Regions from separate parts of the Trichococcus flocculiformis genome, predicted to be linked through region 2. Evidence: riboswitches for the same ligand, from Rfam matches in the RefSeq annotation. Region 2 holds a riboswitch; the other holds the start of a gene.
The links. Region 2 has a riboswitch for thiamine pyrophosphate ahead of thiW (energy coupling factor transporter S component ThiW). Riboswitches for the same ligand answer to the same signal wherever they lie in the genome.

Region 1 (4,014 bases), 280 kb from region 2:
GATTGAACTATAGTATAATGAAATGTAAATGGAACAAGGAAGAATGGAGGGGTCAGGGAGTGAGAGGTAAAATAAGCGGCACTATTTTTACATCAGGGATAACGGCAGGTTTGCTTGCCGGTTGCGGTTCCGGAGAATCGGTGGATCAACAGGATTCAGACCAGCAAGAAGGCGTGCAATCAGCCGATGCCTATGCTGGCGTCGTGAAGACCAGCATCTATGTAAAGGGGTATGAAGGAGGACCGGGCGTACCGAAGCTCATCATCGAACTGGAGGATGCGGTCGACAGTGTCGATCCTAGCGGCTGGCAGGTCATGACGGCCGGATCGGAACGCACGGTGACGGACGTCTATACATCCGATGAAAACGGGAACCCGCAGGAGAATTCAAACTTCATCGCGATCGATATGGAGACCGGTTTTAATGATGAAACCTTCAGTGTGATCGGATCCCCGTTCACCTACAATACGACGACATCGATGAATGAGTGGTCTCCAGCTTATGAGGTCGCAATCGCTGCTCCTTCCGTCACGATCGAGGATGAAACCTACTCTTTGAGCATCACGGAGGATGCCGTGAACAACCGCATCTCCCCGGATACGGATTTGTTCACCGCCAGAGGAACTTTCAGCGGCACCTACGTGAATCCGTTGACGGATCAAGAAGAGGAACTGACGCTTTCGACAGCCGCCTATGAACCGGCGAACCTTGCCGAAGGGGAAGCGAATCCATTGGTCATCTGGCTGCACGGTCAAGGTGAAGGCGGAACAGATCCCGACATCGCAATCCTTGGAAATGAAGTATCGGCGTTGGCAAAAGAGGAGATCCAGTCCTATTTCAAAACTGACGACGTGACCGGAGCTTACGTGTTGGCTGTCCAAGCGCCTACCTATTGGATGGACGAAGGGGACGGAACGAACGGCAATGGCAGCGGTATCTCCAGATACACCGAAATCTTGATGGATACCATCAATGATTATGTAGCTGCGCATCCGGATGTCGATACCGATCGCATCTATTTGGGAGGCTGCTCGAACGGCGGCTACATGACCATGAATATGGTCATCCAATACCCGGAATATTTTGCTGCAGCTTATCCAATCTGCGAGGCGTATGCTTATTATGAATACGAGCGCAACAGTGATGGTACGTATGTGAAAGCAAGCGAGGAAGCTACCGGTACTTCCGCTTTCGTGAAGACCGGGCGAGTTTGGTTCACCGAAGAAAAACTCCAGGCAATCAAAGACTTGCCGATTTGGTTTGTCCAATCAGCTGATGACCCGGTCGTCGTCCCTGCGAACTACTTGCTGCCGACTTACCAGGCACTTGTCCAGGCGGGAGCCGAAAACACTTGGGTTTCCTACTTCGAAACAGTTGAAGGAACGGATAGCCCCGGCACGACTTACATGGGTCACTTCTCCTGGATCTATCTCTTCAACAACCAGGTGACAGGCGTCCAGGATAAGGAAGCGATCGCGGCTGCTGCCGACACTGAAACATTCGGATCAGAACCAAGCAACGCTGCCGGCGGAGGAACGGCTGCAGCCACAGTCGGCGGAACCACTTATGCGAATATTTTCGAGTGGCTGAATGCGCAATCAAAATAAAAAAATCAGCAAAAATCATCCTTGAGTAAGGCTGCCACTTATGCTAAGATAGTGACACAATTACATACGAAAAAAGGGAGCTTGTGTCAGCAGGCTGAGAGGAAGTAATCAACTTCGACCTATTACCTGATTTGGATAATGCCAACGTAGGGAAATAACATTGAATGATTCTATTCAGCGGGAAATGCCTATTTCGGACATTTCCCGCTTTTTTTGTCGCATCAAATAAATTATTTGGAGGTACTCCCATGTTCAAAATGCTATTCGAAAATGTCCAGCAACAGACGCCGCTGGTCCATTGCATCACCAATTACGTAACCGTCAATGATGTCGCCAATGTCCTGCTGGCTGCCGGTGGGTCGCCGATCATGGCGGATGCCCCCGAGGAAGTCGCGGACATCACAAGCATCTGCACCGCCTTGAATCTGAATATCGGTACACTGAACAGTCGAGCCGTGGAATCTATGCTGCTGGCCGGGCGCCAAGCCAATGCGCTCGCCCATCCCGTTGTTTTGGATCCGGTCGGTGCGGGGGCATCCCCTTTCAGGACCGAAACGACCTTCAACTTGCTGGAAGACATTGCCTTCACCGTGATCAAAGGGAACATTTCGGAAATGAAAACGATCCATTCCGGCAGCGGCACGACGAAAGGCGTCGATGCAGACATCAGCGATGCCGTGACCGAGGAGACGCTCGAGGCAACGGTCGCTTTCGCCAAACGCTTGGCCGACCGCAATGAGGCGGTCATTGCGATCACCGGCGCAATCGATATCGTTGCGGACCGGGACAAAGCCTACATCATCCGCAACGGACATCCGCAGATGGCGAAGGTGTCCGGAACTGGGTGCATGTTGTCGGCAGTGATTGCAGCCTATTGCGGAGCCAACCCGGAGCAGTTGCTGGATGCTACCGCGGCAGCGGTATGCCTGATGGGAGTCAGCGGCGAGCTGGCTTATGAAAGGATGATCCGCAATGCGGCAGGGACTTCCTCCTACCGCAGCTACCTCATCGATGAAATTAGCAAGATGTCGGCCGAAAAACTGGAAGGAGGCGCTAAAATTGAGAATAGATAAGAACGATTTGCTGCTTTATGCGGTTACCGATCGCCAATGGCTGGGGGAAGCATCCTTGGCGGAACAGCTTGAAGAAGCCATCCAGGCGGGGGTTACCGTCGTGCAATTGCGCGAGAAGGAACTGGATTTTGATGCCTTTGTATCCCTTGGCAAGGAACTGCAGGCCGTGGCCAAACGCCACCGCATTCCCTTCATCATCAATGATGCGGTCGATGTGGCCTTGGCGTTGGATGCGGACGGTGTACATGTGGGGCAGAGCGATATGCAGGCAGGAGATGTCCGCAGCCGGATCGGCGAAGAGAAAATCCTGGGTGTCTCTGCCCATTCCGTCGAAGAGGCGCTGGCGGCCGAACGGAACGGGGCCGACTATCTGGGCGTCGGTGCCATCTACGGTACAGCAACGAAGCCGGATGCCAATACGCTATCGATCGAGACGTTGCAGCAGATCTGCCAGGCGGTGAGCATACCCGTTGTGGGGATCGGAGGCATTGCTGAAGGGAATATCCTCAATCTGAACGGCAGCGGCATCGACGGAGTCGCCGTCGTATCCGCCATCTTTGCGCAGCCTGACATCACAGCGGCCGTTAAGCGACTGCGCCCGTTAGCGGAAGCGATGGTGCAGCCATGAAACTGGAAGCAGCCATCTTCGATCTGGACGGGACGTTGCTGGACTCCATGCCGATTTGGCAGGGGTTAGGGGAAAATTACTTGCTTCAGAAAAAGCTGAAGCCGGCACCTGGATTGCAGGAGGCATTGAAGACGATGAGCCTGCAGCAAGCCGCGCAACATTTTCAAACGGCTTATGGATTGCGCGAAGCCGAAGAGACGATCATTGCGGAAATCGAAACGCTGATTGCGGATCTTTACCGCTATGAAATCCCGCTTAAAGCTGGCGCAGCGGAATACCTGCAAACATTGCAGGAGCAGAATGTCAAGATGTGCATCGCCACCGCGACCGAAAGAAATTTGGCCGAGAGCGCTTTGGAGCGTTTGGGCATCCGGGACTATTTCAGCACCATCTTGACCAGCAGTGAAGTGAAGGCAGGCAAAGACAATCCGCTCATTTACCAGCGGGCGGTTGAACAGCTCGGGGCTCCCTTCGTGCAGACCGTTGTCTTTGAGGATGCCCTGCACGCCATCGAAACGGCAACGACAGCCGGTTTCCGGGTAGTCGGCGTCTATGATGAGACGGCGGCACAGGATAGGGAGCGCATCGAAGCGTTGACGGAGCAGTACATCTATTCATTTTCGGATTGGAAAGGATGAGCAAAAACATGAAAACAGTATTGACGATCGCCGGGTCGGACAGCAGCGGCGGAGCAGGGATCCAAGCG
Region 2 (4,014 bases):
GGTGCATCGCTGCAATCATCCGATTGATGTCTTCCGCATCACCGTCCATGTTGTCCACACCATATCCGCCATGACTGTGGACATCAATGAATCCGGGCACCAGTCTGCTTCCGGCTGCATCAATCACTTCTTCGCCTGATTCAGGAACGTACTCCGACATCTTTCCGACTGCGCTGATTTCTTTTTCAAACCGGACGAATCCATCAAAAATGACTGTTTCTCCGGTATAAACTTCTGCATGGATGATCACTCTTTTCATTTGTATCCCCCTCTTTGATCGTGAACTTTTTTCACTGTCCACTTGCATGACTCAAACAGCACATCGCGCTATTCTGTTTTTTTTGAATAACCTTGCACATTTGCTCTCGTCAGATCCATATTGTATTGGAAATCATGGTCCTGCAACAGGAAGGTCGAAATCACATCGATCAGGTACATCATCCCGAACTGCGTGTTGACGAACACCGTGTTGTTGACGAAACGCGAGTGATAACCGAAGCACGTGACATCCGCCAGTTTCGTCAGCGAACTGTTTTTGAAGCTCGTCAGGGCGATGATCTTCGCTTTTTTCTTCTTCGCGATCTCCAAAGATGCAATCAGTTCAGGGGTCTCTCCCGAATTTGAAATGGCGATCACCAATTCGCCCTCCTTGATGATCGAACTGTTGATGATCATCAGGTGGGAATCCGTAACCCCCGTAGTATTCAGCCCCATCCGGATCAAGCGTTGCGCCAATTCCGCGGCCGTGAAACCGGAACTGCCGATGCCGTAGATGACTGTTTTGTTTGCGTTTTTGATCCAATCACCAACCGTTTCGATTGCCTGATCCTCGATCATCTGATTGGTTTCATCGATGACTTGTGTATAATAGCCATAAATATCGTCATAGACGGTCGGCATTTCTTTCGAAGGATGACCGCTCGCCAATGAACGCAGCGCAATCTTCATGTCCACAAACCCATCGATGTTGATGCGTTTACAGAACCGGGTGATGCTGGAAGTCGAGGTATCCGCCTTCGCTGCCAAATCCTTGATGTTCATATTTTTGATGGATGCTTTGTTCTGCAGAATGTAATCCGCAATCTTTTTCTCGTTCGCGGAAAAAGTAGAATACTGATTCTGTATTTCTTCGATGATTGTCATTTACTTGTTGCCTCCGCCTGCTTTGCGCAACCACCAAAAGCGCACTGCGCATTTCTTCCCTTCGCCTTTTCCCTCTATGCTGATAGAATAACACATGAAAATAGTTTTTTCAATTATTATTTACTGAAAATTATTTTCTTTAACTTATCTATTGGAGACACTTTTAGACAGCAGAAAGCCGCCCCCTTCCGAGAGCGGCTTCCTTCATAAGCAGATGCTTCAGATTATGTTCCGGTCCAATACGCTTCTTTTTTCCATTTCCAGGATGATAAAATATGCCATCCCGGCTCCGATGGCGGAACTGATCGCGAAGCTCGGCAGGAAGAGCATCAGTGCAGCTTCCATGCCCATAAAGAACTGCGCCAGCAAAGTGCTCACCAACGAGCCCAGAATTCCGGTGCCAATCCATTCACCCAGTGCCGCGTAACCGAGCTTTTGCGTTCTGGCATAAAACAGACCTGCGCAAACAGCTCCAATCATGCTGCCAGGAAAGGCAAATATGGTTCCCGTCCCCAACAGGTTGCGCAGCAAGGATACGCTGAAGGCTTGCAGGACGGCATACCCCGGTCCTAACCAGACAGCGGTCAATACGTTCAAAAGATGTTGCACCGGCGCTACTTTTGCCAGTCCGATCGGAATGACGAAGATGCTGTTGCTGACCACCCCCATGGCGATGATCAAGGCAGTGGTGACTAATTTCTTTGTGTTCATACTATTTTCCCCTTTTCAGTTTGATTTATTATTTTTGCATCTTGCTCTTTCCTAACTGTTTCCCCTCCTCCCTGAATTGAACGAAAATAAAAAGACACCTCCCCTGAGATGTCTTGGATATACGTACGGACTCCAGACCGAGCTCAGTTCCCTCCGCCAGTACGAACTGGATCAGGTTTGAAGGGTTCCGACAGTTTCGGTCTCAGCGCTCGCGCGCACCCCTACTGAAAATAAAAAACGCTATATGATCTGATGCGAAAATCAGAAAATATAACGTTTTGATGTCTATTATGCGAATAGTCAAACGCCACATTCCCTCCGCTAGTATGAACTAGATCAGGTACAAAGAGTTCCGGCAATGCCGGTCTCAGCGCAATAGCGCACCCCCAGTGTTTCTCATTTGATTCTAACCAATAATCCGCGGAAACGCAACCCTATTCTGAAGCTTTCTCTCCCGCAGCGCTCGGATCCAACACAATGGCTTTTCCGAAACTGTCCTGGCTCTGCAAAAAGGCATGGGCTTGGGCAACCTCTTCGAGCGGGAAGACTCGCTCGGGATCCACAGCAATGCCTTTTTCTTCAATGTACTCCAGCAGTTCATTCACCTTCTCGCCGGAGACGTCACTCGAATGGAAAGTAGTCAAGTAGCTGTTATGCTTCAATTCCATGATGGGATCGAAATCCTCCAGGAACCATTTCCCGCCCAGTTGACCGGTGCTGCAGACAACGCCGCCTTCCCGGATATGGGAAAGGCTGTCCTTGATCGTCGCAGGGCCGATCAATTCCAGAATTTTGTCGAAAGTCTCTTCCGTTTCCAACACGCCGTTGCGGTCTTCGACGTAGTCGGTGAAGCCGGCTTCTTTCAATCTCTCACCCTTTTCGGCTTTCCGCGTGCTCCCATAAATCCTGATATCCGGGAATTGGGCTTTGACCAACTTGGCAAAGGCAACCCCTACTCCGCTCGTTGCACCCCGAACCAAAATTTGATCGGATGCTTGGATCCTCAGATTCTTCATGGAACCGAAAGCCGTATAGTAGGTTTCCGGAATGGCCGCCAGTTGGGCCCAGGGCAAATCGGTGTGGATGGGGTAGATTTGGTCATTCGGCAACAGGACATATTCCGCATAACTCCCGTCGAAGGCCCTCCCCATCTCTCCCATGATCGACACCACTTTTTGACCGAGAGGCAATTTCTCTTCGTCGCTCGAACGCTCCACTATCCCTACGCATTCAATCCCTAAAATGCGGGGAAATTTGACCAAGGGGGATTTCCCCTCCCGCGTAAAGATTTCCGAATGGTTGATGCCGAAGCCCATGACCTTCACGAGCGACCAGCCTTCCCGGATTTCCGGAAGCGGAACTTCCTGATGCACCAGTTTTTCCGGTCCGCCCGCTTCATGCACTACGACTGCCTTCATTTCTCCGACTTCCTTTCTTATTTTCATAGCGACAGCATGCAGCTGGGTCTTCCCGATTGCGTACCGCAAAATTTCTTGTAGGCACAGGAGTCGCACAAAGTCACGGCATCTGTTTGAAAAAGCGGCACCGATTCGCCCTGGGCAACCTCCGTCAGTTGAACCGAAACCGCACGCCCTTCATAAGACAGGCCGGATTTCTTTGCCTGCTCCTGCTGCTTTCTTTTGTCCAAAATTTCATACTTCCGTCCGTTCTTCACAAAATGATTCCCGGTTTCGATGAATTCGAAGTTCACATGCTGGTCCACGCAATCTTGGTGCATCCTGTGCACCCATTCATAATGGCATTCCCTTGCCCCATCATAGTTTTCCCCGCCAACGATGACGCGTTCGATTTTTCCGGACGACAAATGCTTCGTCAAGTCGATTTCGCCGATCAACGGTGCGGCCATGATGCCTCGGTGTTTGAAAGGCAGATCCAGGAGTACCGGGATCCGCCTATCGGCCATCTTTTGGTTTTCGGCAGAGACATTCATCCACACGTTTTCCCAACCGTCTCCCCAATTTTCAGGAAGGCAATCTTTCACGCGTTCGATTCTTTTCGTCAACAAGTAGAACAGCACGTCCGAACGCTTCTCAATCATCTTCCAGACTTCCCCGCGCCACTCGTCCGCTTCCTCAAGAAAGAAGTCAGAAGTCATGCAGACGCGTATCGTGGAACCAGGAGGTATGACAAAGTCGCCGC

Region 1: it holds a riboswitch for thiamine pyrophosphate, as region 2 does, so the genes downstream of both, thiM (hydroxyethylthiazole kinase) here and thiW (energy coupling factor transporter S component ThiW) in region 2, are expected to answer to the same signal.

Annotation. Positions count from the first base shown of each region.
Region 1 is NZ_OY759718.1:450,238-454,251, forward strand. It holds gene ACKPCD_RS02415 (prolyl oligopeptidase family serine peptidase) at 60-1,607, shown strand; TPP riboswitch at 1,671-1,777, shown strand; gene thiM (hydroxyethylthiazole kinase) at 1,856-2,680, shown strand; gene thiE (thiamine phosphate synthase) at 2,667-3,308, shown strand; gene ACKPCD_RS02430 (HAD family hydrolase) at 3,305-3,946, shown strand; gene thiD (bifunctional hydroxymethylpyrimidine kinase/phosphomethylpyrimidine kinase) at 3,955-4,014, shown strand, end outside.
Region 2 is NZ_OY759718.1:727,416-731,429, reverse strand. It holds gene nagA (N-acetylglucosamine-6-phosphate deacetylase) at 1-259, opposite strand, end outside; gene ACKPCD_RS03830 (MurR/RpiR family transcriptional regulator) at 328-1,143, opposite strand; gene thiW (energy coupling factor transporter S component ThiW) at 1,363-1,854, opposite strand; TPP riboswitch at 1,986-2,087, opposite strand; TPP riboswitch at 2,150-2,252, opposite strand; gene ACKPCD_RS03820 (zinc-binding dehydrogenase) at 2,289-3,272, opposite strand; gene ACKPCD_RS03815 (DUF5131 family protein) at 3,296-4,014, opposite strand, start outside.